One region of the Geobacillus sp. C56-T3 genome, then DNA from elsewhere that is predicted to be linked to it. Evidence: a T-box and tRNA genes for the amino acid it is inferred to sense, from the RefSeq annotation. Region 1 holds a T-box; the other regions hold tRNA genes.
What was found. A T-box is a leader RNA that pairs with one kind of tRNA and senses whether it is charged. The one in region 1 lies ahead of serS (serine--tRNA ligase), so its partner is inferred to be a tRNA-Ser.

Region 1 (9,248 bases):
CGATGATTCGCGTCAAAAAGCTTGTTGAGGCAGGGGTTGATGTCATTGTCGTTGACACGGCGCACGGCCATTCGAAAGGCGTCCTAGAGACGGTGGCCAACATCCGACGCCAATACCCGGACTTGAACATCATCGCCGGCAATGTCGCGACAGCTGAAGGGACGCGCGACTTGATTGAGGCTGGGGCGAACATTATTAAAGTCGGAATCGGTCCGGGGTCCATCTGCACGACCCGGGTTGTCGCCGGGGTTGGTGTGCCGCAAATTACGGCGATCTACGACTGTGCGACTGAGGCGCGCAAACATGGCGTCCCGATCATCGCTGACGGCGGGATCAAATATTCCGGCGACATTGTGAAGGCGATCGCGGCTGGGGCGCATGCGGTTATGCTCGGCAGCTTGCTTGCTGGTGTTTCCGAAAGCCCGGGTGAGACGGAAATTTACCAAGGCCGCCGCTTCAAGGTGTACCGGGGCATGGGATCGGTCGCAGCCATGGAGCGCGGCAGCAAAGACCGCTATTTTCAAGAAGATGCGAAAAAGTTTGTCCCGGAAGGCATCGAGGGACGCGTTCCATACAAAGGGCCGCTTGCCGACACGATTTATCAGCTTGTCGGTGGGTTGCGCGCCGGCATGGGCTATTGTGGAACCCGCAATTTGGAAGAGCTGCGCGAAAAAACGCAGTTTATCCGCATGACGAGCGCGGGGCTCCGTGAAAGCCATCCGCATGACGTGCAAATTACGAAAGAAGCGCCGAACTACTCTGCTTTTTGATCGGAGTTGCGCCGATCGGCTCAACTTTGACGGAGACATGTCCTCCGTCTATTTTTTTGGCCGACGGTATGTTACAATAACGGTTGTGTGAGGAGGGTGTCATTGTGAGGAGGAGAAAACAAAACTGGTTGTTTTGGTTGCTGTCGATTTGCCTTTGTTTAACGTTTGGTCCGTTTCAACAGACGGTGAAGGCGGAAAGCGCCCCGCTTGACATCCGGGCGGACGCTGCGATTTTAGTGGATGCACAAACGGGAAGAATTTTGTATGAAAAAAATATCGATACGGTGCTTGGGATTGCCAGCATGACGAAAATGATGACCGAGTATTTGCTTCTTGACGCCATTAAGGCGAAGCGCGTCAAATGGGATCAAATGTACACGCCAAGCGATTACGTGTACCGGCTGTCGCAAGACCGGGCGCTGTCCAATGTCCCGTTGCGAAAAGATGGCAAGTATACGGTGCGTGAGCTGTACGAGGCAATGGCCATTTATTCGGCGAACGGGGCAACGGTCGCGATTGCTGAGATCATCGCTGGATCGGAGAAAAATTTTGTGAAAATGATGAACGACAAAGCGAAAGAGCTTGGGCTGAAAGATTATAAGTTTGTCAATGCCACAGGGTTGAGCAATAAGGATTTAAAAGGATTCCATCCAGAAGGGACAAGCACAAATGAGGAAAACGTCATGTCCGCACGTGCGATGGCGATGCTTGCCTACCGGTTGCTGAAAGATCATCCCGAAGTGCTGAAAACAGCGAGCATTCCTCATAAAGTATTCCGGGAAGGAACAAAAGATGAAATCAAAATGGACAACTGGAATTGGATGCTGCCTGGGCTTGTGTACGGATACGAAGGTGTAGACGGGTTGAAAACCGGCTATACGGAATTTGCCGGCAACTGTTTCACCGGGACGGCGAAACGAAACGGCGTCCGCTTGATTTCGGTTGTCATGAACGCGAAAGATGCGAGTGGGAAAACAACAAAAGAGGCGCGCTTTAAAGAGACAGAAAAACTATTTAACTACGGATTCAACCAATACTCCCTCGAGACGCTTTATCCAAAAGGGTACCAGCTGAAAGGAAAAGAAACACTTCCGGTCGTGAAAGGGAAAGACAAAGAGGTTCGTGTCGCGACAGGAAAGAATCTGGATCTGCTTGTGAAAAACGGCGAGGAAAAACAATACAAACCTGTATATGTGTTGGACAAGAAAAAAATGACAAAAGAAGGAAAGCTAGTCGCCCCTTTGAAAAAAGGGGAAACGGTTGGATATATGACGCTCGAATATAAAGGGGACGACTCCCTTGCCTTCTTAAGCCCAGACATGCAAAAAAACATCCGTGTGCCGCTTGTCACAACAGCTGAAGTCGAAAAAGCCAATTGGTTTGTTCTTTCGATGCGCGCGGTCGGCGGACTGTTTGTTGATTTATGGACAAGCGTCGCCAAAACAGTGAAAGGCTGGCTGTAGAATCGACTCCCCTTGATGGGGAGCTTTTTTCCATTGTGATTTTTGTAAAAATTGAGGTAAAATAAAACAGTGGAATCGTCCTTTTGCATGCCTCGCAAAGCATAAGGATTAGGAATAGGGGGAATCAACGTTGGCATTGACAGGTACGGACCGCGTCAAACGCGGCATGGCGGAAATGCAAAAAGGCGGCGTCATCATGGACGTCGTGAACGCAGAACAGGCGAAAATCGCTGAAGCGGCAGGGGCTGTCGCGGTTATGGCGCTCGAGCGCGTCCCGGCGGACATTCGCGCCGCTGGCGGTGTCGCGCGCATGGCCGACCCGACGGTGATCGAAGAAGTGATGAACGCCGTTTCGATCCCAGTCATGGCGAAAGTGCGGATCGGTCACTATGTTGAGGCGCGTGTCTTAGAGGCGCTTGGTGTCGACTACATTGACGAAAGCGAAGTATTAACGCCGGCTGATGAGGAATTCCATATTGACAAACGGCAGTTTACCGTTCCATTTGTGTGCGGTTGCCGCGATTTAGGGGAAGCGGCGCGCCGCATTGCAGAAGGGGCATCGATGTTGCGAACCAAAGGAGAGCCGGGGACAGGCAACATTGTTGAGGCCGTGCGCCATATGCGCAAAGTGAACGCGCAAATTCGCAAAGTCGTCAACATGAGCGAAGATGAGCTTGTCGCTGAGGCGAAACAGCTCGGGGCTCCGGTTGAGGTGCTGCGCGAGATCAAGCGGCTTGGCCGCCTGCCGGTCGTCAACTTTGCCGCCGGCGGTGTCGCGACACCGGCTGACGCTGCCTTGATGATGCACTTGGGTGCGGACGGTGTCTTTGTTGGGTCTGGCATTTTCAAATCGGAAAATCCGGAAAAATACGCGCGCGCGATCGTAGAGGCGACGACTCATTACGAAGACTATGAATTGATCGCACACTTGTCGAAAGGATTGGGCGGCGCGATGCGTGGCATCGATATCGCGACATTGTTGCCGGAGCACCGGATGCAAGAACGCGGCTGGTAAGCTAAATAAAGGAGCAAAGCAACGATGAAAATAGGTGTACTTGGACTGCAAGGAGCTGTGCGGGAGCATGTTCGCGCCATTGAGGCGTGCGGCGCCGAGGCGGTCATCGTGAAAAAGCCGGAGCAGCTTGAAGGGTTGGACGGTCTTGTGCTGCCGGGCGGCGAAAGCACAACGATGCGGCGGCTCATCGACCGCTATGGGCTGATGGAGCCGCTCAAGCAATTTGCCGCTGCCGGCAAGCCGATGTTCGGCACGTGCGCCGGACTCATTTTGCTGGCGAAGCGAATTGTCGGCTATGACGAGCCACATTTAGGATTAATGGACATTACAGTCGAGCGGAACTCGTTCGGTCGGCAGCGGGAAAGCTTTGAGGCGGAGCTGTCGATTAAGGGTGTCGGCGACGGGTTTGTCGGCGTCTTCATCCGTGCTCCGCACATTGTCGAGGTCGGGGACGGGGTCGATGTCTTGGCGACATACAATGACCGCATTGTCGCCGCTCGACAAGGACAGTTTCTTGGCTGCTCGTTCCACCCAGAGCTGACCGACGATCATCGATTGATGCAATACTTCCTCAACATGGTCAAAGAAGCGAAAATGGCGTCAAGCCTCAAGTAAAGTGATCAAGCGAAAGCGATGAGAGGAACAAGTAGCAGGCCCCCTTCCTTTCAGAGAGCCGGTGGGTGGTGCGAACCGGCAGGGAGCTCCTGTGAATCCATCCTCGAGCAAAACGTTGAACGCCCAAAGGGCCAGTAGGCGTTTTCGGCCGCCGCCGTTATCGGCATAAGTGGAAGGCATGGTTGGCCTTCAATAAGGGTGGCACCGCGGGATGGCTCCCGTCCCTTTTTGGGACGGGGGCTTTCTTTGTATAATAAAAGGCGAAGGAGGTAGAAAACGGTGCTGGATATGAAAGTATTGCGTACTCAGTTTCAAGAAGTAAAGGAAAAATTAATGCAACGCGGCGGGGATTTGACGAACATCGACCGCTTTGAACAATTGGACAAAGACCGCCGCCGCTTGATCGCGGAAGTCGAAGAGCTGAAAAGCAAGCGCAACGATGTGTCGCAGCAAATCGCTGTCCTAAAGCGCGAGAAAAAGGACGCCGAGCCGCTGATTGCCCAAATGCGCGAAGTCGGTGACCGCATTAAACGGATGGATGAACAAATTCGCCAGCTTGAGGCGGAACTCGACGACTTGTTGTTGTCGATTCCAAACGTGCCGCACGAATCAGTGCCGATCGGCCAATCAGAAGAGGACAATGTGGAAGTGCGGAGATGGGGAGAGCCGCGTTCGTTTTCCTTTGAGCCGAAGCCGCATTGGGAAATCGCCGATCGGCTCGGTTTGCTCGACTTTGAGCGAGCCGCCAAAGTGGCGGGAAGCCGATTTGTCTTTTATAAAGGGTTAGGAGCGCGGCTTGAGCGGGCGCTCATCAACTTTATGCTTGACATCCATCTCGATGAATTCGGTTACGAAGAAGTGTTGCCGCCATATTTAGTGAACCGGGCGAGCATGATCGGAACCGGACAGTTGCCGAAATTTGCCGAGGATGCGTTCCATTTGGACAGCGAAGATTATTTCCTCATTCCGACCGCTGAGGTGCCGGTGACGAACCTGCACCGCGACGAAATTTTGGCCGCAGATGATTTGCCGATTTACTATGCGGCCTACAGCGCCTGCTTCCGCGCGGAAGCCGGGTCGGCCGGCCGCGACACGAGAGGGCTGATCCGTCAGCATCAGTTCAATAAAGTCGAGCTGGTAAAATTCGTAAAGCCGGAGGACTCGTACGATGAATTGGAAAAGCTGACGCGCCAGGCAGAGACGATTTTGCAACGGCTCGGGCTTCCGTACCGCGTTGTCGCCTTGTGCACCGGAGACCTTGGATTCTCGGCGGCGAAAACGTACGATATTGAAGTTTGGCTGCCAAGTTACGGAACGTACCGGGAAATTTCGTCGTGCAGCAACTTTGAGGCGTTTCAAGCGCGCCGTGCCAACATCCGCTTCCGTCGGGATCCAAAAGCGAAACCGGAGTACGTGCATACATTAAACGGTTCGGGGCTAGCCATTGGGCGGACGGTCGCCGCCATTTTGGAAAACTACCAGCAAGAAGACGGCTCGGTCATCGTTCCGGAAGCGCTTCGTCCTTACATGGGGAATCGGGACGTCATTCGCTGAAAAAAGGTGCTTGAGGCAAATCGTTGGTTGACTTTTCCCGACTGCCGTGTTATAGTGAATGACGTTGGCAATGAGGAACATCTTGTTCTTGGCCAAGACGATGATGAAGAGGACTGACGCGCATAAGAGGAGATTGTCATCTGAAACGGCTGACCGCCGAAAGCCGTTTCCCATCATAAAAAAACCCGCCGTTGACCGGCGGGTTTTTTATGCCTTTATTTTTTTACAACAGTAAATTGATCAGCGATCAGCAGCCAGTTTTGTGGAAAATCAATGCCAAGTTTCCAATAGCTGACCCCGCGCAAACCAAGTTCCTTCACGAGATTAAATTTTGCTTGAATGGAGCGGGCGTCCTCGAACCATACTTCATGCTCGCGTCCGTTTTCGTCGCGATAGCGAAAATGCGGTGCCTGCGCCTCCGTATCGTATTCGATGGCAACGTTATACTTTGCGGCGAGGGCGATGGCTTGCTGCGGGCTGATGGCCTGGGCGTACGGGCCGCCGGGTACATATGGCAGCGTCCAGTCGTAGCCATACAAGTTTTGCCCCATCAAAATTTTTCCGGCTGGCATTTCAGAGATGGCGTACTCGAGAACGCGGCGGACCGGACCGATCGGGGACACCGGCATCGGCGGCCCGCCGCTGTAGCCCCATTCATACGTCATGATCACGACAAAGTCGACAATTTGTCCATGGGCGCGGTAGTCGTGTGCTTCGTACCAACGTCCGCGCTGGGTCGCGCTCGTTTTTGGCGCCAAGGCGGTCGACATCATCCACCCTTCTCGTGCAAACCGCCGTTTCGCTTTGCGCAAAAACGCATTATACGCCTCACGGTCTTCCGGGCGCAAATATTCAAAATCAAAATGGATGTCGCGGAAGCCATACCGTCTAGCGGTCGCGACAATGTTGTCGAGCAGACGATTTTGCAGCGTTTCGTTTGTTAACATAAGCGCGCCGAGCTCGTCGCTGAACTGCCCGTTTTCAATGTTGGCGACAACCATAACGAGCGTGACGCGGTTGGCGCGGGCAATATCCGGAAAGTCGTCAAGCGGCGGCTCTTGCAATGTCGCGTCGCGTCGGATCGCAAAATAAAAAGGACTCAAATAAGTCAAATACGGAGCGGCTTCGCGAGCGCTCGCCTCCAGCGCTGGGCTGACAGTCGCGCCGCGCGGTTCAATATAGGCGTTAAACTCCGCTCTTCGCTTGGCGCCGGGCGGTATATAAAGCCGCTGCCCGACCTTAAGCGGAGCGTTTAAGGAGAGGCGATTCACTTCGGCAAGCCGCTGCATCGGAATCGAAAATCGGCGTGCAATCGACCATAACGTGTCGCCGCGCTGCACCCAGTAAAAACGACCGACGATCGGGATCACGAGTGCCTGGCCGACAACGAGTTTATCAGGGTTTGGAAGCTTGTTGGCCCGGACAATTTCTTCCGCCGTGGTCCCGTATGCCTCAGCAATTCCACTTAACGTTTGTCCACTCTGCACTACGTGGATTTGCATACTTGACCTCCTAGTTGCGTCTTTATTCTCCATATTCTATGATGAAAAGAAAGGAGAAATGACCGTTTGTGTGAAGGGGTATACGATGAACACCGACGAGTACTACATGCGATTGGCAATGGAAGAAGCAAAAAAAGCGGAGCAGATCGGCGAAGTGCCGATCGGCGCTGTCATCGTTCAAGACGGCCGCGTCATCGCCCGCGCTCATAATTTGCGGGAAACCGAACAACGCGCCATCGCTCATGCAGAAATTTTGGCAATCGATGAAGCATGCCGGGCAACCGGTTCATGGCGGCTTGAGCGGGCGACGTTGTACGTAACGCTTGAGCCGTGCGCCATGTGCGCAGGCGCCATTGTTCTTTCCCGCATCGAACGGGTTGTATTTGGCGCGTTTGACCCAAAGGGAGGGTGCGCTGGGACATTGATGAACTTATTGCAGGAAAGCCGATTTAACCATCAGGTTAAGGTGGTAAGCGGGGTGCTTGCTGACGAGTGCGGTTCGCTGTTGAGCCAATTTTTTCGACGATTGCGCGAACAAAAGAGAAATGTTGGCGGGAGTGCCAACGAAAATTCCGTCGATTGACATTGCATTTTTTCCGCTAACGAGCTATACTGATAGTGCCGTGCTAAGCGGGGAGGTAGCGGTGCCCTGTACTCGCAATCCGCTCTAGCGAGGCTGAATTCCTTCTCGAGGTTAGTCTGTTGCGAGGCCTGTCTCAAGCAAGTGGTGTTGACGTCTGGGTCCCGCGCAATGGGATTCCGTGAACCCTGTCAGGTCCGGAAGGAAGCAGCAGTAAGCGGATGCTCCCATGTGCCGCGGGGACGCCTGGGCTGAGCTAACTGCTTGAGCAACGCTCGGGGCAGCTAATCGACAGAAGGTGCACGGCCTTACATAGCGATAGGGAACAAAACCCACTCATGGCGAGTGGGTTTTTTGTTATTTCAAATTGCAATAGGAAGTTATATAATAGATAGGACGAGAGAAAGAGGAGGGCCGTTTTCCGTGGCATACCAAGCGTTATATCGCGTGTTTCGGCCGCAGCGCTTTGCGGACATGGTCGGCCAAGAACACGTGACCAAGACGTTGCAAAGCGCCCTGCTTCAACATAAAATATCGCACGCTTACTTATTTTCCGGCCCGCGCGGTACAGGAAAAACGAGCGCAGCGAAAATTTTCGCCAAGGCGGTCAACTGTGAACAGGCGCCAGCGGCGGAGCCATGCAATGAGTGTCCAGCTTGCCTCGGCATTACGAATGGAACGGTTCCCGATGTGCTGGAAATTGACGCTGCTTCCAACAACCGCGTCGATGAAATTCGTGATATCCGTGAGAAGGTGAAATTTGCGCCGACGTCGGCCCGCTACAAAGTGTATATCATCGACGAGGTGCATATGCTGTCGATCGGTGCGTTTAACGCGCTGTTGAAAACGTTGGAGGAGCCGCCGAAACACGTCATTTTCATTTTGGCCACGACCGAGCCGCACAAAATTCCGGCGACGATCATTTCCCGCTGCCAACGGTTCGATTTTCGCCGCATCCCGCTTCCGGCGATCGTTTCACGGCTAAAGTATGTCGCAAGCGCCCAAGGTGTCGAGGCGTCCGATGAGGCATTGTCCGCCATCGCCCGTGCTGCAGACGGGGGGATGCGCGATGCGCTCAGCTTGCTTGATCAAGCCATTTCGTTCAGCGACGGGAAACTTCGGCTCGACGACGTGCTGGCGATGACCGGGGCTGCATCATTTGCCGCCTTATCGAGCTTCATCGAAGCCATCCACCGCAAAGATACAGCGGCGGTTCTTCAGCAGTTGGAAACGATGATGGCGCAAGGGAAAGATCCGCATCGTTTGGTTGAAGACTTGATTTTGTACTATCGCGATTTATTGCTGTACAAAACCGCTCCCTATGTGGAGGGAGCGATTCAAATTGCTGTCGTTGACGAAGCGTTCACTTCACTGTCGGAAATGATTCCGGTTTCCAATTTATACGAGGCCATCGAGTTGCTGAACAAAAGCCAGCAAGAGATGAAGTGGACAAACCACCCGCGCCTTCTGTTGGAAGTGGCGCTTGTGAAACTTTGCCATCCATCAGCCGCCGCCCCGTCGCTGTCGGCTTCCGAGTTGGAACCGTTGATAAAGCGGATTGAAACGCTGGAGGCGGAATTGCGGCGCCTGAAGGAACAACCGCCTGCCCCTCCGTCGACCGCCGCGCCGGTGAAAAAACTGTCCAAACCGATGAAAACGGGGGGATATAAAGCCCCGGTTGGCCGCATTTACGAGCTGTTGAAACAGGCGACGCATGAAGATTTAGCTTTGGTGAAAGGATGCTGGGCG
Region 2 (9,248 bases), 220 kb from region 1:
CGCGAAACTTCTTCGCCTGCTTGATGACTATCACGTTGATATGATCGCGATTGGCAACGGAACAGCATCTCGGGAAACCGAACAGTTTGTCGCCGACACGCTGAAGCATGTGCAACGCGATATCTTTTATTTGATTGTCAATGAAGCAGGAGCGAGCGTCTACTCTGCTTCCGACCTTGCACGCGCTGAGTTTCCCGGCCTGCAAGTTGAAGAGCGGAGCGCCGTCTCGATCGCCCGCCGCGTCCAAGACCCACTCGCCGAGCTTGTCAAAATCGATCCAAAATCGGTCGGCGTCGGCCAATACCAGCACGATGTGTCGCAAAAAAAGCTTGCCGAGTCGCTTCGTTTCGTCGTCGAGACGGTCGTCAATCAAGTCGGTGTCAACGTCAACACTGCCTCCGTCTCCCTGCTTCAGTACGTGTCCGGGCTCACGAAAACCGTTGCAGAAAACATCGTCAAGCGTCGCGAAGAGCAAGGGAAATTCCGCAACCGCGAAGAGTTGAAAACGATTCCTCGGCTCGGAGCGAAAACGTACGAGCAGTGCATCGGTTTTTTGCGCATCATTGATGGCGACGAACCGCTTGACCGCACGCCGATTCACCCCGAGCGGTACGCGGAAGTGAAGCAACTGTTGCGTAAGTTAGGATTTACGACCGCCGCCATTGGCAGTGATGAACTGCGCCAGGCGCTGCAAGCCATCGAGGTCGAGACGGTGGCTGCCGAGCTCGGCATCGGAGAACTGACGCTCTGCGACATCATTGACGCGTTGTGCCGCCCAGAGCGCGACCCGCGCGACGAGCTGCCCAAGCCGCTATTACGCAAAGATGTGTTGAAGATGGAAGATTTGAAGCCAGGCATGGAGCTGGAAGGAACCGTGCGCAACGTCGTTGACTTCGGCGCCTTTGTCGACATTGGGGTCAAACAGGACGGGCTCGTGCACATTTCCAAACTAAGCAAACAATACGTGCGCCATCCGCTCGATGTCGTTTCGGTCGGCGACGTCGTCAAAGTATGGGTCGAGCATGTCGATGTGGCGAAGGGAAGAATATCGCTGTCGATGGTGCCGCCGAAAGAGTGAAATGGAGAAAGCACTGCCTTAGGAGCAGTGTTTTCTCCGATAAAAAAACCAGCATTGGTTCAACAGTTTAATTTGCTCACGGTTTTTCTCATAGTAGGCTCGTCTCATCTGATTTTTCAGCCATGTAGGCAAAATCAGTCACCTCCCTGACAGTGGAAAGGTAATATATGTGTATGTAATGGTGAATTGTCCTGTGCCAAAAGATGAAGGAGAGACCCGCCATGGACCAAAAGCAGCTGCAAGCCCTTGTCGAACAAATTTCCATTCGCGTGTTCGGCAAGCCGTTCCGCCATACCGCTTTCTTCAACCCTCGTTTGCGCACCACCGGCGGGCGCTACATGTTGCAAACGCACAACATTGAGCTCAATAAAAAACATTACGAGCAGTTCGGCGAGGAAGAATTGATCGCCATCATCAAACACGAGCTTTGCCATTACCACTTGCACCTTGAGGGAAAAGGCTACCGCCACCGCGATCGCGACTTCCGCGAACTGCTGCAAAAAGTGGGGGCGCCTCGCTATTGTCGTCCGCTTGCTCGAAATACAAAAGCGCCGAAAACGATCTACACATACATTTGCACGTCATGCGGCCTCACCTACCGCCGCAAAAGACGGATCAACATAGACCGTTATGTTTGCGGCCGCTGCCGAAGCAAGCTCAAACGATCCTAGACTCCCATGACAGAAAAATTTGGTTGCCATCGGAAGGATGAAAATATCTCTATGTCGAATATTACGGTTTTACACATTTTGAAGCTCACGTATTTTCAGAGTAGATGCAATTTGAAACTTTAACATTTGCAGTTTTTACATAGCTCCAGCATTTGATCGACTGTCGGGCGACTGAACAACGCCGCTTGCAGACCCATGCATGGGTCTGTGAAGCGGGTGGTTGTTCGGTCTTCCGTCACGCCTTGGTGTTCGTCAGTCGAGAAAATAGACAAGCTACCTTTTCGTCAAGAATTGTTAAACTATAATGTCCAGTCAACGCCCATAATCAAACAAAACATTTTGCGAAAAAAGGTTGACAATCAGGATGATCGTGTGCTAAATTATAAAAGCCGTCGCTAAACGGCGGAAAACAGCAGAGGAAGTTGCGGGAAAACGTATTGACAAACGACAAGTTGCTCAATATAATAAACAATGTCGATTGTCAAACATCATTCCGCAATAGCTCAGCGACGAGCCTCACATCTTCGAATTGGCTGCGAGTTGCCTCGACGCATCTCGCTTCCTTGAATTAGCTGGCAGAGGAAGAGGCAACGAGCACATCGTAAAGATATGCATGACATATAATTTTTTCATCATTCCGCAATAGCTTAGCGGTAGAGCAACCGGCTGTTAACCGGTAGGTCGTAGGTTCGAATCCTACTTGCGGAGCCATTTCTTTGGAGAAGTACCCAAGTGGCTGAAGGGGACGGTTTGCTAAACCGTTAGGTCGTGGCTTTACGGCGCGCGGGTTCAAATCCCGCCTTCTCCGCCACTCCAATACGTATATGCGTGGCCCGTTGGTCAAGTGGTTAAGACACCGCCCTTTCACGGCGGTAACACGGGTTCGAATCCCGTACGGGTCACTGAATAGCGCGGGGTGATCCCCGCGATTTGTGGTCCCGTAGTGTAGTGGTTAACATGCCTGCCTGTCACGCAGGAGATCGCGGGTTCGAGTCCCGTCGGGACCGCCATTGCACTAAATCGCTGGGCCATAGCCAAGCGGTAAGGCAACGGACTTTGACTCCGTGATGCGCTGGTTCGAATCCAGCTGGCCCAGCCATTTTTATGTGTTAAATACATGAGTCATTAGCTCAGTAACGAGCGCTACATCTTCGAGTTCGCTGCGAGTTGCCCCGACGCACTAGGCATCTGTGAAACAGCTGGGAGAGGAAGAGGCAGGTAGAGTTAGGTAGTACCTAGAGTGTTATCCTAACCATGAGCCATTAGCTCAGTAGGTAGAGCAACGAGCAAAGCATCTTCGGATTTGCTTCGAGTTGTCCCGACGCATCCTGCATCTTCGAATATGCTAGTAGAGGAAGGGACATCGTTCACTGTGAGTGTATACCCAACCATGAGCCATTAGCTCAGTAGGTAGAGCATCTGACTTTTAATCAGAGGGTCGGAGGTTCGAGTCCTCCATGGCTCACCATATTAGCGGGTGTGGCGGAATTGGCAGACGCACCAGACTTAGGATCTGGCGCCTCACGGCGTGGGGGTTCAAGTCCCTCCACCCGCACTGATTAGTCAATATGCGGTCGTGGCGGAATGGCAGACGCGCTAGGTTGAGGGCCTAGTGGGGGCGACCCCGTGGAGGTTCAAGTCCTCTCGACCGCATTTTTTAGATAAACTATTGACAGCAACACAGTGAGTTGCTAAAATATAATCCGTCTCTTTGGTGCAATAATCTATTGCGCTCGTAGCTCAATTGGATAGAGCATCTGACTACGGATCAGAAGGTTAGGGGTTCGAATCCTCTCGAGCGCGCCATCATCGGGAAGTAGCTCAGCTTGGTAGAGCACATGGTTTGGGACCATGGGGTCGCAGGTTCAAATCCTGTCTTCCCGATTTTGTTAAACTAAATATTATGCGGGTGTAGTTTAGTGGTAAAACCTCAGCCACGAGCCTTCACTTCGCCGAATATGCTTCGAGTTGCCCCGACGCATCCAGCTTCTTTGAATCGGCTGGCAGAGGAAGGGGCATGAAAGATTGTGATGGGTGTTTCATCAAAAATTATGCGGGTGTAGTTTAGTGGTAAAACCTCAGCCTTCCAAGCTGATGTCGTGGGTTCGATTCCCATCACCCGCTCCATGAAGAGTCCATAGGATTATTTCGTTCCTTGAAAACTGAACGAAACGAAGCGCAACGAAAAGCGGAGGTCCGGTATTTCGCCTAACAGCAGCCCGCGTCCTGCGGGCAACGGCGAAATATCGCCATCCTGGCGATCGCGACGGGCAAATGTTCTTCACCCGTAGGGGTGCTTGCACACCGAGGGGGAAGGTTATTTGATCCCAAGCGGCGGCGGACCGAAGCTAGACAATTCGAAAAGCTAAGGCCGCTTGCCTATCGGCGAAACGCGCTGAGAGGCCCGCGAGCGGGCTTAGCCCGCCGCAGCGGGACACGAAGCGTCGCAAGCCGATAGCGGCCGAAGCTAGACAATTCGAAAAGCTGAGGCCGCATTGGCCAAAGCAAAAGCCAATCAACTTTCTTTTGGAGAGTTTGATCCTGGCTCAGGACGAACGCTGGCGGCGTGCCTAATACATGCAAGTCGAGCGGACCAAATCGGAGCTTGCTCTGGTTTGGTCAGCGGCGGACGGGTGAGTAACACGTGGGCAACCTGCCCGCAAGACCGGGATAACTCCGGGAAACCGGAGCTAATACCGGATAACACCGAAGACCGCATGGTCTTTGGTTGAAAGGCGGCCTTTGGCTGTCACTTGCGGATGGGCCCGCGGCGCATTAGCTAGTTGGTGAGGTAACGGCTCACCAAGGCGACGATGCGTAGCCGGCCTGAGAGGGTGACCGGCCACACTGGGACTGAGACACGGCCCAGACTCCTACGGGAGGCAGCAGTAGGGAATCTTCCGCAATGGGCGAAAGCCTGACGGAGCGACGCCGCGTGAGCGAAGAAGGCCTTCGGGTCGTAAAGCTCTGTTGTGAGGGACGAAGGAGCGCCGTTCGAAGAGGGCGGCGCGGTGACGGTACCTCACGAGGAAGCCCCGGCTAACTACGTGCCAGCAGCCGCGGTAATACGTAGGGGGCGAGCGTTGTCCGGAATTATTGGGCGTAAAGCGCGCGCAGGCGGTTCCTTAAGTCTGATGTGAAAGCCCACGGCTCAACCGTGGAGGGTCATTGGAAACTGGGGGACTTGAGTGCAGGAGAGGAGAGCGGAATTCCACGTGTAGCGGTGAAATGCGTAGAGATGTGGAGGAACACCAGTGGCGAAGGCGGCTCTCTGGCCTGCAACTGACGCTGAGGCGCGAAAGCGTGGGGAGCAAACAGGATTAGATACCCTGGTAGTCCACGCCGTAAACGATGAGTGCTAAGTGTTAGAGGGGTCACACCCTTTAGTGCTGCAGCTAACGCGATAAGCACTCCGCCTGGGGAGTACGGCCGCAAGGCTGAAACTCAAAGGAATTGACGGGGGCCCGCACAAGCGGTGGAGCATGTGGTTTAATTCGAAGCAACGCGAAGAACCTTACCAGGTCTTGACATCCCCTGACAACCCAAGAGATTGGGCGTTCCCCCTTCGGGGGGACAGGGTGACAGGTGGTGCATGGTTGTCGTCAGCTCGTGTCGTGAGATGTTGGGTTAAGTCCCGCAACGAGCGCAACCCTCGCCTCTAGTTGCCAGCATTCAGTTGGGCACTCTAGAGGGACTGCCGGCGACAAGTCGGAGGAAGGTGGGGATGACGTCAAATCATCATGCCCCTTATGACCTGGGCTACACACGTGCTACAATGGGCGGTACAAAGGGCTGCGAACCCGCGAGGGGGAGCGAATCCCAAAAAGCCGCTCTCAGTTCGGATTGCAGGCTGCAACTCGCCTGCATGAAGCCGGAATCGCTAGTAATCGCGGATCAGCATGCCGCGGTGAATACGTTCCCGGGCCTTGTACACACCGCCCGTCACACCACGAGAGTTTGCAACACCCGAAGTCGGTGAGGCAACCCGCAAGGGAGCCAGCCGCCGAAGGTGGGGCAAGTGATTGGGGTGAAGTCGTAACAAGGTAGCCGTACCGGAAGGTGCGGCTGGATCACCTCCTTTCTAAGGATGAAAAGCGGAGGCGAGCGTTTCGCCGCGATGGGCAAATGTTCTTCGCCTGGAGGGATTTACAATCCCGAAGGCGAAGGTTATTTGACCCCGAGCGGCTGCGAGCCGAAGCTAGACAGAGAGAAAAGCGGAAGCGCCGCGTTCGGCTCTCGAAGCCAAATGTTCTTCACCCGCAGGGGTGCTTGCACCCCGAGGGGGAAGGGTTATTTGGCAGAAGAGAGCCAGGCGCTGGAGCTAGACATCAGTCGTTATTCAAAGCAAAACGCGCTTCTGTTTCGTTCGGTTTTGAGGGAATGAGAAATTCCTTCACTTGTTTTGCGCCTGCGTCTTCTAGCAGATTCAAGGAAGATGGATTCCTCGGCGCAAAGCTGCAAGGAAGCAGACTCAAGGCAGTCGCTTCGTTCAGTTTTGAAGGAATGAAAAGTTCCTTCAAAAGCGCCTGTGCCTGCGTCTGCTAGCAGGTTCAGGGAAGCAGCTTCGTTTGCTTCTGCGTCTACAAGTGAATTCAGAGAAGCTGGATTCCTCGATGCAAGACTGCAGAGAAGTGAATTCAATGAAGTAGTCTCGTTTGCGTCTGCGTCTACAAGCGGATTCGGAGAAGCCGAATTCCTCGACGCAAACCAGCGAAGAAGCAGGTTCAAGGCAGCAACTTCGTTCCTTGAAAACTAGATAACCGGAAAAGCAAAGGAAGAAGCCGAGAGCGCAATAGGTTAAGCTGGAAAGGGCGCACGGTGGATGCCTTGGCACTAGGAGCCGATGAAGGACGGGGCAAACGCCGAAACGCTTCGGGGAGCTGTAAGCAAGCGTTGATCCGGAGATGTCCGAATGGGGGAACCCACTGTCCGTAATGGGGCAGTATCCATGCCTGAATCCATAGGGTATGGAAGGCACACCCGGGGAACTGAAACATCTTAGTACCCGGAGGAGAAGAAAGCAACCGCGATTCCCTGAGTAGCGGCGAGCGAAACGGGAACAGCCCAAACCAAGAGGCGTGTCCTCTTGGGGTTGTAGGACCGCTCACGATGGGAGTGAGAAAGGGACGGGGTAGACGAACCGGTCTGGAACGGCCGGCCAGAGAAGGTGAGAGCCCTGTAGTCGAAACTTCGTTCCCTCCCGAGCGGATCCTGAGTACGGCGGGACACGAGGAATCCCGTCGGAAGCAGGGAGGACCATCTCCCAAGGCTAAATACTCCCTAGTGACCGATAGTGCACCAGTACCGTGAGGGAAAGGTGAAAAGCACCCCGGGAGGGGAGTGAAAGAGAACCTGAAACCGTGTGCCTACAAGTAGTCAGAGCCCGTTGATGGGTGATGGCGTGCCTTTTGTAGAATGAACCGGCGAGTGACGATGGCGTGCGAGGTTAAGCCGAAGAGGCGGAGCCGCAGCGAAAGCGAGTCTGAACAGGGCGTCAAGTACGTCGTCGTCGACCCGAAACCAGGTGATCTACCCATGTCCAGGGTGAAGGCCGGGTAACACCGGCTGGAGGCCCGAACCCACGCACGTTGAAAAGTGCGGGGATGAGGTGTGGGTAGGGGTGAAATGCCAATCGAACTTGGAGATAGCTGGTTCTCCCCGAAATAGCTTTAGGGCTAGCCTCGGGTTTAGGAGTCTTGGAGGTAGAGCACTGATTGGGCTAGGGGCCCAAAACGGGTTACCGAACCCAGTCAAACTCCGAATGCCAATGACTTATGCCCGGGAGTCAGACCGCGAGTGATAAGATCCGTGGTCGAGAGGGGAACAGCCCAGACCGCCAGCTAAGGCCCCGAAGTGCACGTTCAGTGGAAAAGGATGTGGAGTTGCCGAGACAACCAGGATGTTGGCTTAGAAGCAGCCACCATTTAAAGAGTGCGTAATAGCTCACTGGTCGAGTGACTCTGCGCCGAAAATGTACCGGGGCTAAACGTGCCGCCGAAGCTGCGGGATGACCGTTGGTCATCGGTAGGGGAGCGTTCTAAGGGCAGAGAAGCCAGACCGGAAGGACTGGTGGAGCGCTTAGAAGTGAGAATGCCGGTATGAGTAGCGAAAACAGAGGTGAGAATCCTCTGCGCCGAAAGCCTAAGGGTTCCTGAGGAAGGTTCGTCCGCTCAGGGTTAGTCGGGACCTAAGCCGAGGCCGAAAGGCGTAGGTGATGGACAACAGGTGGAGATTCCTGTACCACCTTCTTCCCGTTTGAGCGATGGGGGGACGCAGGAGGATAGGGCGAGCAGGCGGCTGGAAGAGCCTGTCCAAGCCGCAAGGCTGATCCGCAGGCAAATCCGCGGATCATAAGGCCAAGCGGTGACGGCGACGGATGGATCCGGAAGTCCCCGATTTCACACTGCCAAGAAAAGCCTCTAGCGAGGGAAGAGGTGCCCGTACCGCAAACCGACACAGGTAGGCGAGGAGAGAATCCTAAGGCGCGCGGGAGAACTCTCGTTAAGGAACTCGGCAAAATGACCCCGTAACTTCGGGAGAAGGGGTGCTCTTTGGGGTGAAGAGCCCTGAAGAGCCGCAGTGAAAAGGCCCAAGCGACTGTTTATCAAAAACACAGGTCTCTGCGAAGCCGAAAGGCGACGTATAGGGGCTGACACCTGCCCGGTGCTGGAAGGTTAAGGGGAGCGCTTAGCGGAAGCGAAGGTGCGAACCGAAGCCCCAGTAAACGGCGGCCGTAACTATAACGGTCCTAAGGTAGCGAAATTCCTTGTCGGGTAAGTTCCGACCCGCACGAAAGGTGTAACGACTTGGGCGCTGTCTCAACGAGAGACCCGGTGAAATTATACTACCTGTGAAGATGCAGGTTACCCGCGACAGGACGGAAAGACCCCGTGGAGCTTTACTGCAGCCTGATATGGAATTTTGGTATCGCTTGTACAGGATAGGTGGGAGCCTGGGAAGCCGGAGCGCCAGCTTCGGTGGAGGCGGCGGTGGGATACCACCCTGGCGGTATTGAAATTCTAACCCGCACCCCTTAGCGGGGTGGGAGACAGTGTCAGGTGGGCAGTTTGACTGGGGCGGTCGCCTCCCAAAAGGTAACGGAGGCGCCCAAAGGTTCCCTCAGAATGGTTGGAAATCATTCGGAGAGTGCAAAGGCACAAGGGAGCTTGACTGCGAGACGGACAGGTCGAGCAGGGACGAAAGTCGGGCTTAGTGATCCGGTGGTTCCGCATGGAAGGGCCATCGCTCAACGGATAAAAGCTACCCCGGGGATAACAGGCTGATCTCCCCCAAGAGTCCACATCGACGGGGAGGTTTGGCACCTCGATGTCGGCTCATCGCATCCTGGGGCTGTAGTCGGTCCCAAGGGTTGGGCTGTTCGCCCATTAAAGCGGTACGCGAGCTGGGTTCAGAACGTCGTGAGACAGTTCGGTCCCTATCCGTCGCGGGCGTAGGAAATTTGAGAGGAGCTGTCCTTAGTACGAGAGGACCGGGATGGA
Region 3 (9,248 bases), 550 kb from region 1:
CTGCTAGGCAATTTCGTGGAGGATTAGCTCAGCTGGGAGAGCACTTGCCTTACAAGCAAGGGGTCGGCGGTTCGATCCCGTCATCCTCCACCATCTTAATATAAAAGCTGACTTGCTTTCTCATCATCGCGGGGTGGAGCAACGAGCCTTTGCTTCATCGAATCCGCATCGAGTTGCCTCGACGCACCCAGCTCCCTCGAATCAGCTAGTAGAGGAAGAGGCAATGAATAGCACGCCCGGATCATTATGAAAACCAGTTGAATTTCCTATCGTCGCGGGGTGGAGCAGTCCGGTAGCTCGTCGGGCTCATAACCCGAAGGTCGCAGGTTCAAATCCTGCCCCCGCAACCAAAATTGGTCCCGTAGTGTAGTGGTTAACATGCCTGCCTGTCACGCAGGAGATCGCGGGTTCGAGTCCCGTCGGGACCGCCATTCTTTCAAAATTGTGAAAGATGAAAAAATATGGCTCGGTAGCTCAGTCGGTAGAGATGAGCATCCGCTTCATCGAATTCGCTTCGAGTTGCCTCGACGCATCCAGCATCTTCGAATCCGCTGGCAGAGGAAGAGGCACAATGTAGCACAAGTAAAGCAGCGTAAAACTTAATATGGCTCGGTAGCTCAGTCGGTAGAGACGAGCATCCGCATCTTCGAATCTGCTGCGAGTTGTCCCGACGCACCCAGCTTCTTCGAATTGGCTGGTAGAGGAAGGGACACAAAAGTCATCAACGAACAAGGGAAAAATAAGATACGGCTCGGTAGCTCAGTCGGTAGAGCAAAGGACTGAAAATCCTTGTGTCGGCGGTTCGATTCCGTCCCGAGCCACCATTTTTATCATAGTTCCGAAAGAAGGTTCCCGCTTCATGCAAAGCTAAGTGGGAGTAGTTCACAGACATGTCAGATGTTCAAACCACCCCGGCTTAGTTCAATGGGTAGCCACGAGCACTCGCATCGTCGAATCTGTTGCGAGTTGTCCCGACGCATCCCACTTCTTTGAATAAGCTTGCAGAGGAAGGGACACCGAGCATTTGACTTCCTCGAATCAACTTGTAGAGGAAGAGGCACAACCAGGCAGACAACATGAGTCACTAGCTAATTTTAAATGTGCCGGCTTAGCTCAATTGGTAGAGCAACTGACTTGTAATCAGTAGGTTGCGGGTTCAAGTCCTGCAGCCGGCATTCTTATTCCTTAATAACCCCTTAAGCCATTAAGGCGGCAACCGCGAGCCATTAGCTCAGTAACGAGCGTTACATCTTCGAGTTCGCTTCGAGTTGTCCCGACGCATCCTGCATCTTCGAATCAGCTGGCAGTGGAAGGGACATTGTTGTCTCGGAGTGTTATTGAACCCATGAGCCATTAGCTCAGTAGGTAGAGCATCTGACTTTTAATCAGAGGGTCGGAGGTTCGAGTCCTCCATGGCTCATCGTCTTGCGGAAGTAGTTCAGCGGTAGAACACCACCTTGCCAAGGTGGGGGTCGCGGGTTCGAGCCCCGTCTTCCGCTCCACTTCCGCCGGGGTGGCGGAATTGGCAGACGCACAGGACTTAAAATCCTGGGGTAGGTAACTACCGTGCCGGTTCGAGTCCGGCCCTCGGCACTTGTGCGCTCGTAGCTCAATTGGATAGAGCATCTGACTACGGATCAGAAGGTTAGGGGTTCGAATCCTCTCGAGCGCGTTTTGTCGGGAAGTAGCTCAGCTTGGTAGAGCACACGGTTCGGGTCCGTGAGGTCGCAGGTTCAAATCCTGTCTTCCCGATTTATCATGGGGCCTTAGCTCAGCTGGGAGAGCGCCTGCTTTGCAAGCAGGAGGTCATCGGTTCGATCCCGATAGGCTCCACCTTTTGACTTAAATTTGGCGGTGTAGCTCAGCTGGCTAGAGCGTACGGTTCATACCCGTGAGGTCGGGGGTTCGATCCCCTCCACCGCCACCATTATCGGACCTTTAGCTCAGCTGGTTAGAGCAGACGGCTCATAACCGTCCGGTCGTAGGTTCGAGTCCTACAAGGTCCACCATTATTATTGTTGCTTTTTTGGAGGAGTACCCAAGTGGTTGAAGGGGTCGGTCTTGAAAACCGAGAGGCGCCGCAAGGCGCGCGGGGGTTCGAATCCCTCCTCCTCCGCCATGCACTTTAAAATCATGCCGGCTTAGCTCAATTGGTAGAGACGAGCATTCGCATCGTCGAATCTGTTGCGAGTTGTCCCGACGCATCCCGCTTCTTTGAATAAGCTTGCAGAGGAAGGGACACCGAGCATTTGACTTCCTCGAATTAGCTGGAAGAGGAAGAGGCACAGTTCAGCATAATAGGAGTCACTGTTTCATTACTAAATATGCCGGCTTAGCTCAATTGGTAGAGACGAGCATCGGCATCATCGAATTGGTTGCGAGTTGCCTCGACGCACTCAGCTTCCTCGAATCAGCTTGCAGAGGAAGAGGCACAACCAGGCAGACAACATGAGTCACTAGCTAATTTTAAATGTGCCGGCTTAGCTCAATTGGTAGAGCAACTGACTTGTAATCAGTAGGTTGCGGGTTCAAGTCCTGCAGCCGGCACCAGATCGAGGCGACTATGGCGAAGTGGTTAACGCACCAGATTGTGGCTCTGGCATGCGTGGGTTCGATTCCCACTAGTCGCCCTTTTCATTATATTCTATATTTGCGTGTGTAGTTTAGTGGTAAAACCTCAGCCACGAGCATCTGCATCATCGAATCCGCTTCGAGTTGCCCCGACGCATCCGGCTTCTGTGAACCAGCTGGTAGAGGAAGGGGCATGGAAGAGCGTGGCAGATGTTGATTCCAAATGATATGCGTGTGTAGTTTAGTGGTAAAACCTCAGCCACGAGCATCTGCATCATCGAATCCGCTTCGAGTTGCCCCGACGCATCCAGCTTCTTTGAATCGGCTGGCAGAGGAAGGGGCATGAAAGATTGTGATGGGTGTTTCATCAAAAATTATGCGGGTGTAGTTTAGTGGTAAAACCTCAGCCTTCCAAGCTGATGTCGTGGGTTCGATTCCCATCACCCGCTTTTGACGGGCCTATAGCTCAGCTGGTCAGAGCGCACGCCTGATAAGCGTGAGGTCGGTGGTTCAAGTCCACTTAGGCCCATTATTTTCCATTGAATGTTTTTTGGCTATTCGCTATAATAATGGGCGAACAATGCCCCATCGTTCCACAGCAAAAGCGGAGCGACGAGCTTCACATCTTCGAATTCGCTGCGAGTTGCCTCGACGCATCTCGCTTCCTTGAATTAGCTGGCAGAGGAAGAGGCAACGAGCACATTTGGAAGATGTGCATAACATATAGTTATTCATCATTCCGCAATAGCTCAGCGGTAGAGCAACCGGCTGTTAACCGGTAGGTCGTAGGTTCGAATCCTACTTGCGGAGCCATGTTACGGAGAAGTACCCAAGTGGCTGAAGGGGACGGTTTGCTAAACCGTTAGGTCGCAGTTTTGCGGCGCGCGGGTTCAAATCCCGCCTTCTCCGCCATAATGGCCCGTTGGTCAAGTGGTTAAGACACCGCCCTTTCACGGCGGTAACACGGGTTCGAATCCCGTACGGGTCACTGGTTGCTGGCACCAGAGATTCTGGTGCCCTTTTGTACAATTTCTTTTGTCGATTTTTGCGTTTTTTTCTTGCGATGCGTGTGGAAGTCTGTTATAATGTCTCTCGTTAGCTTTAAAATTATGTTATGATGGTTGGGGACAACGCAGTGTTTCGTTTCGTTAAAGAACGAGGCATTGCGTTTTTTTATTTATCACCCTAAACCGAGAAGACCCCCACTTCCACGCGTGAGCGTAGGTGGGAGAGCGTTCAAGTAGGGAGGGAGTCCCCCGTTTCCAACGGCAGGAAAGTGGGGGGAGAAGATCAAACGAACAATTGGGCGTCGGCTTCGCCGCCATGAATTTGCACAAACATCGTTTGGATGGCTTGAAGCTGGCGCTTGGCGGTTTCTTCTGGCGTTGATGGGAGAAAGTAAACGATTTGCAAAGCGTTTTTCGTTTCTCTCGTCACGGCGGTCCGCTCCGAATCGACGATCGGACTGCCAAACGGCCCTCGTTCATCTTTGCTGACGAGTTTGTTGGCAAAGTTGACTGTGCGGCCGTTTAACGCGATGTATTCATCTTGTTCCGTGCCGATCGTGAGCGTCACTGTCCCGTTGATGCGGTCTAGATCATAGATGCCGAGTGGAATTTTATAATAGAGTGAAAAAAAGTTGTTTATGTCTGCCGCTGAATGGATAGGCGGAATGAAGCTTTTTTTCTGGATGCGTCGGTACAGGCTTTCACTTGACGGTCGATAGCGGCTTGGGTCCGTTCCGATTTGTTTGAAAGTACGGCGCCATTCGACCATCTCAGGAATGTCGGCAATCGACTTTTCCTGCAGCTCGATGTAAAGAGATTCTTGAAACAGCTCAAGCCGCCCCCTTAACATTTGCGGTGAATCGCTGACCTCGATATGATGATAGCGGATGACGCCGAATTTACCAGAAGGAAGGCGTTGCTTTAGTTGTTCTGATATCACGAATTTCATCTTGATCACCTCGGATTTCATTTTACCATATATGACGAAAGGAGGGAAAACGATGGATGTTATGGCATTAAAGCGGGAAGTCATTGAGTATAGTCGGTCAATCGGCATTGATAAAATCGGATTTGCGAGCGCTGATCCGTTTGTTGAATTAAAGGAACGGCTGCGCCGCCAGCAGGAGCTCGGCTATCAGTCCGGTTTTGAGGAACCAGATATTGAGAAACGGACGAATCCTTCATTGCTTCTTCCGGAAGCAAAATCGATCATTGCCATTGCTCTTGCCTATCCGTCCAAAATGAAAAATGCGCCGCGGGGGACAAAGACGGAACGGCGCGGCGTTTTTTGCCGCGCTTCATGGGGAAAGGACTACCACGATGTGTTGCGGGAACGTTTGCAGCAGCTCGAGGAGTTTTTGCTGGCCAAAGTGCCCCATGCCCGCGTTCGCTCGATGGTGGATACCGGAGAGCTCGCCGATCGGGCGGTGGCGGAACGGGCAGGGATCGGTTGGAGCGGCAAGAACTGCTCTATTATTACACCAGAGTTTGGATCGTATGTGTATTTGGGAGAAATGATTACGAATATTCCATTTCCCCCTGATGAACCGGTTGAAAACCGATGCGGCACGTGCACGAAATGCATTGATGCCTGCCCGACCGGGGCGCTTGTACAAGGGGGACAACTGAACGCACAGCGGTGCCTTTCCTTTTTAACGCAAACGAAAGGCTTTTTGGCCGACGAGTTTCGGGAGAAAATCGGGAACCGGCTGTACGGCTGTGATACATGCCAGCAAGTCTGCCCGGAAAATAAGGGGAAAGACTTTCATTTGCATCCAGAATTCGAGCCGGATCCGGAAGCGGTAAAGCCGAAACTCATCCCGCTGCTTCAGATGAGCAACCGTGAATTTAAAGAAACATTTGGGGCCATGGCGGGTTCATGGCGTGGGAAAAAGCCGATTCAGCGCAATGCCATTCTGGCGCTCGCTCATTACAAAGACCAAACCGCGGTGCCGCACTTACTGCGTTTGTTGAAAGAGGATAGCCGTCCAGTCATCCGCGGGACGGCGGCGTGGGCGCTCGGGAAAATCGGGGATCCAAGCGCTAAGCCTTATTTGGAGGCCGCGCGGCAAACGGAGGCGGATGCCGATGTGATCGCTGAGATTGAAAAAGGACTGAAACTGTTGGCTGAGGCAAAGGAATAGGGAAAAAAACGCAGCTTCCCCACATAAGGTAGTAACAAAAACGAAAGTGGTGGAAAGCAGCATGAAAAAACAGTTGCGCGCGTGGTTGGATGAGCGAGCCCGCTCGTTTGTGTCGGAAAGCAATATCCGAAGCGAAGAGGCGGCAAGAAAGCAACGGCTTTGCCAAAAGCGCGGTGCGGAGATCGTCCGTTGCACGATCCGGGGACAAATTGTCGGCAGGCAGACCATCGAGCGGGAAGCGAAAGTGATGTATATTGCCCACCATCAATTTTTAATTAAGCAAAGGGGTTCACTATATATAGAAGAACAGGTTGAGGAGCGATGCGCCTGTTTTGTTCGCGGTGAGCTTGTAGCTGATGAACCGATCAACCGGTTGGGGGGGTATATGGAGGCGCCGCGCGTCGAACGAGAGCAATGGACGGGGGAGCGTCTTTCTTACCAGTATGACCGCGCCCGGGCGGTGCGGTATGCGGAAACGTGGTGGAATCGGCATAACCCGGTGTTTCCGTCGTTTCCGGTGGATTGCACGAATTTTGTCTCTCAATGCTTGTATGCAGGCGGGGCGCCGATGACGGGCTATCCGAACCGGGCGAGGGGATGGTGGTGTCAAAACGGAAGTTGGAGTTACAGCTGGGCTGTGGCCCATGCTTTTCGTTGGTATTTGAGCGGGTCGCGCATCGGCTTGCAGGCGGTGGAAGTGGCGGAGCCGGAGCAATTGATGGCAGGCGATGTCATCTGTTATGATTTTCAAGGGGACGGACGCTTCGACCACTCAACGATTGTGGTGGCGAAAGATCAGAACGGGATGCCGCTTGTGAACGCCCATACGACAAACAGCCGAATGCGCTATTGGTCGTATGAAGATTCAAGCGCCTATACGCCGAACATTCGCTATAAGTTTTTTCACATCATCGATCGCAAATAAACGTTGTTGAGGTGAAGGAAATGCCGCTTCATGTAGTGCTATACCAGCCAGAAATTCCAGCCAATACTGGAAACATCGCTCGTACGTGCGCAGCAACCGATACGTCGCTCCATTTGATCCGCCCGCTCGGTTTTTCTACGGATGATAAAATGTTAAAGCGCGCCGGGCTTGATTATTGGCCGTATGTCAATATTTCGTATTATGACTCGCTTGACGAACTATTCGCCCGCTTTCCGGAAGGGGAGTTTTATTTCATTACGAAATTCGGGCGCCGGTATTATGATTCGTTTGATTTCAGCGATACAGAAAAACATATTTTCTTTGTGTTCGGCCGTGAAACGACCGGATTGCCGAAGGAGCTGCTTGAGGCCAATATGGATCGTTGCCTTCGCATCCCGATGAATGACAAAGTGCGCTCGTTAAACTTGTCGAACACGGCGGCCATTTTAGTGTACGAAGCGTTGCGCCAACAACGGTTTTATGGGTTGTCATAAACAAAAAAACGACCTTCGCTCTGGAGGTCGTTTTTTTGGTCTTATTGTCTGACGCCTGGTTTGTCTTCATAGCCAGCGGTGAAAATGGCCGTCAAAAACGCAATGATAACCCCTAGCACAAGCAAAGTGCGCATCGTTTGTTCCTCCTTCATAATGAAAGTGGCAGGCGTTTCCCCCTTTATTATAGCGAATATGGCCAAGCATGTGAATGACCGCAGCTGGTTGTTAGGAGACAAAATTTTTTTTGCGGCGAATGATACGGGACATCCTCGCATAAATTGTAATAATCTTGCTGTTAGACATCCAAGGGTGAGGAGGTCCTTTATGGATATTTTGCAAAAAATCGCCCGGTATCGGGAAGAAGAAGAAAAGCTGAAATGGGAAGGAACGTTTGCCGAGTATTTAAAGATTTTAAAAGAAAAGCCGTGGGTGGCCCAGTCGGCTCATTCGCGTGTTTATAATATGATCAAAGATGCTGGGGTCGAAGAGGTGAATGGGCGGAAACGATATAAGTTTTTCAGCCAGCACCTGTTCGGGCTTGAGGAGGCGCTTGAGCGGCTCGTTGAGGAATATTTCCACCCGGCGGCGAAGCGGCTTGATGTGCGGAAACGGATTTTGCTGCTGATGGGGCCGGTCGGCGGCGGGAAGTCGACGTTGGTAACGCTCCTGAAGCGCGGGCTTGAGGAGTACTCCAAAACGGAGCGCGGAGCCGTTTATGCGATTAAAGGGTGCCCGATGCATGAAGACCCGCTTCACCTCATTCCTCACCATTTGCGCGACGATTTTTACCGTGAGTACGGCATTCGCATTGAAGGTGAGCTGTCGCCGCTCAATATGATGCGGCTTGAGAAAGAGTACGGCGGACGCATTGAAGACGTGCTGGTGGAGCGTATTTTCTTCTCGGAAAACCGCCGCGTCGGCATCGGGACGTTCAGTCCGTCTGACCCAAAATCGCAAGACATCGCCGATTTAACGGGAAGCATCGATTTTTCAACGATCGCGGAATACGGCTCCGAGTCCGACCCGCGCGCGTACCGGTTTGACGGCGAGCTGAACAAAGCCAACCGCGGGATTATGGAATTTCAAGAGATGTTAAAGTGCGATGAAAAATTTCTTTGGCATTTGCTGTCGCTGACGCAAGAAGGCAATTTCAAGGCTGGGCGGTTTGCTTTAATCAGCGCCGATGAATTGATCATCGCGCATACGAACGAAACGGAATATCGGTCGTTCATTGCCAACAAAAAGAACGAGGCGCTCCATTCGCGCATCATCGTCATGCCGATTCCGTACAACTTGCGCGTCTCGGAAGAAGAGCGCATTTATGAAAAAATGATCCGCGAAAGCGACGTCGCCGACGTGCATATCGCCCCGCACACGCTGCGGATTGCGGCTATGTTTACGATTTTGACGCGGCTGAAAGAATCGAAGCGGCCGGATGTGGATTTATTGAAGAAAATGCGCTTGTATGATGGCGAAATGATTGAAGGATTCAGCGAGGTCGATGTGGAGGAGCTGAAAAAGGAGCATCCGGATGAGGGGATGAGCGGCATCGACCCACGCTATGTCATCAACCGCATTTCTGCCTGCATCATCCGCAAAGGAGTGCCGTCGATCAATGCGCTTGACGTGCTTCGTTCGTTGAAAGAAGGATTGGATCAGCATCCGTCGATCACGAAGGAAGACCGCGAGCGGTATTTGAATTTCATTTCGCTCGTGCGCAAAGAGTATGATGAAATCGCAAAACAAGAAGTGCAAAAGGCGTTCGTCTATTCGTATGAAGAGTCAGCGAAAACGTTGATGGATAACTATTTGGACAACGTCGAGGCGTACTGCAACAAGACGAAACTGCGCGATCCGCTTACGGGTGAGGAAATGAATCCGGATGAAAAGCTGATGCGCTCGATCGAGGAACAAATCGGCATTTCCGAAAATGCGAAAAAAGCGTTTCGCGAAGAAATTTTAATTCGCATTTCGGCATATGCACGAAAAGGACAGCGGTTTGATTATAATTCACATGAACGGTTGCGGGAAGCGATCCAGAAGAAATTGTTTGCGGATTTAAAGGACATTGTCAAAATTACAACGTCGACGAAAACACCGGATGAGC

Region 2: it has a tRNA-Ser gene. The T-box ahead of serS (serine--tRNA ligase) is inferred to sense a tRNA for this amino acid. The anticodon was not compared.
Region 3: it has a tRNA-Ser gene. The T-box ahead of serS (serine--tRNA ligase) is inferred to sense a tRNA for this amino acid. The anticodon was not compared.

What each region holds. Positions count from the first base shown of each region.
Region 1 covers NC_014206.1:18,382-27,629, forward strand. Annotated here, with positions in the region: gene guaB (IMP dehydrogenase) at 1-770, shown strand, start outside; gene GC56T3_RS00075 (serine hydrolase) at 875-2,233, shown strand; gene pdxS (pyridoxal 5'-phosphate synthase lyase subunit PdxS) at 2,364-3,248, shown strand; gene pdxT (pyridoxal 5'-phosphate synthase glutaminase subunit PdxT) at 3,273-3,863, shown strand; T-box leader at 3,873-4,092, shown strand; gene serS (serine--tRNA ligase) at 4,143-5,417, shown strand; gene GC56T3_RS00095 (LysM peptidoglycan-binding domain-containing protein) at 5,633-6,919, opposite strand; gene tadA (tRNA adenosine(34) deaminase TadA) at 7,005-7,502, shown strand; RNA gene ffs (signal recognition particle sRNA large type) at 7,541-7,805, shown strand; gene dnaX (DNA polymerase III subunit gamma/tau) at 7,923-9,248, shown strand, end outside.
Region 2 covers NC_014206.1:238,007-247,254, forward strand. Annotated here, with positions in the region: gene GC56T3_RS01270 (Tex family protein) at 1-1,078, shown strand, start outside; gene cmpA (cortex morphogenetic protein CmpA) at 1,097-1,210, opposite strand; gene GC56T3_RS01275 (SprT family protein) at 1,300-1,749, shown strand; tRNA gene GC56T3_RS01280 (tRNA-Asn) at 2,386-2,460, shown strand; tRNA gene GC56T3_RS01285 (tRNA-Ser) at 2,468-2,560, shown strand; tRNA gene GC56T3_RS01290 (tRNA-Glu) at 2,580-2,651, shown strand; tRNA gene GC56T3_RS01295 (tRNA-Asp) at 2,684-2,759, shown strand; tRNA gene GC56T3_RS01300 (tRNA-Gln) at 2,774-2,848, shown strand; tRNA gene GC56T3_RS01305 (tRNA-Lys) at 3,142-3,217, shown strand; tRNA gene GC56T3_RS01310 (tRNA-Leu) at 3,223-3,304, shown strand; tRNA gene GC56T3_RS01315 (tRNA-Leu) at 3,320-3,402, shown strand; tRNA gene GC56T3_RS01320 (tRNA-Arg) at 3,479-3,555, shown strand; tRNA gene GC56T3_RS01325 (tRNA-Pro) at 3,560-3,633, shown strand; tRNA gene GC56T3_RS01330 (tRNA-Gly) at 3,803-3,876, shown strand; rRNA gene GC56T3_RS01335 (16S ribosomal RNA) at 4,273-5,830, shown strand; rRNA gene GC56T3_RS01345 (23S ribosomal RNA) at 6,545-9,248, shown strand, end outside.
Region 3 covers NC_014206.1:3,120,355-3,129,602, reverse strand. Annotated here, with positions in the region: rRNA gene rrf (5S ribosomal RNA) at 1-9, shown strand, start outside; tRNA gene GC56T3_RS15530 (tRNA-Val) at 18-93, shown strand; tRNA gene GC56T3_RS15525 (tRNA-Met) at 274-350, shown strand; tRNA gene GC56T3_RS15520 (tRNA-Asp) at 356-431, shown strand; tRNA gene GC56T3_RS15515 (tRNA-Phe) at 749-824, shown strand; tRNA gene GC56T3_RS15510 (tRNA-Thr) at 1,103-1,175, shown strand; tRNA gene GC56T3_RS15505 (tRNA-Lys) at 1,348-1,420, shown strand; tRNA gene GC56T3_RS15500 (tRNA-Gly) at 1,428-1,502, shown strand; tRNA gene GC56T3_RS15495 (tRNA-Leu) at 1,508-1,593, shown strand; tRNA gene GC56T3_RS15490 (tRNA-Arg) at 1,599-1,672, shown strand; tRNA gene GC56T3_RS15485 (tRNA-Pro) at 1,679-1,752, shown strand; tRNA gene GC56T3_RS15480 (tRNA-Ala) at 1,761-1,833, shown strand; tRNA gene GC56T3_RS15475 (tRNA-Met) at 1,851-1,927, shown strand; tRNA gene GC56T3_RS15470 (tRNA-Ile) at 1,933-2,009, shown strand; tRNA gene GC56T3_RS15465 (tRNA-Ser) at 2,029-2,119, shown strand; tRNA gene GC56T3_RS15460 (tRNA-Thr) at 2,475-2,550, shown strand; tRNA gene GC56T3_RS15455 (tRNA-His) at 2,558-2,630, shown strand; tRNA gene GC56T3_RS15450 (tRNA-Gly) at 2,950-3,020, shown strand; tRNA gene GC56T3_RS15445 (tRNA-Ile) at 3,027-3,100, shown strand; tRNA gene GC56T3_RS15440 (tRNA-Asn) at 3,310-3,384, shown strand; tRNA gene GC56T3_RS15435 (tRNA-Ser) at 3,391-3,483, shown strand; tRNA gene GC56T3_RS15430 (tRNA-Glu) at 3,488-3,559, shown strand; gene GC56T3_RS15425 (B3/4 domain-containing protein) at 3,862-4,527, opposite strand; gene queG (tRNA epoxyqueuosine(34) reductase QueG) at 4,580-5,722, shown strand; gene GC56T3_RS15415 (amidase domain-containing protein) at 5,784-6,647, shown strand; gene trmL (tRNA (uridine(34)/cytosine(34)/5-carboxymethylaminomethyluridine(34)-2'-O)-methyltransferase TrmL) at 6,668-7,141, shown strand; gene GC56T3_RS15405 (PrkA family serine protein kinase) at 7,466-9,248, shown strand, end outside.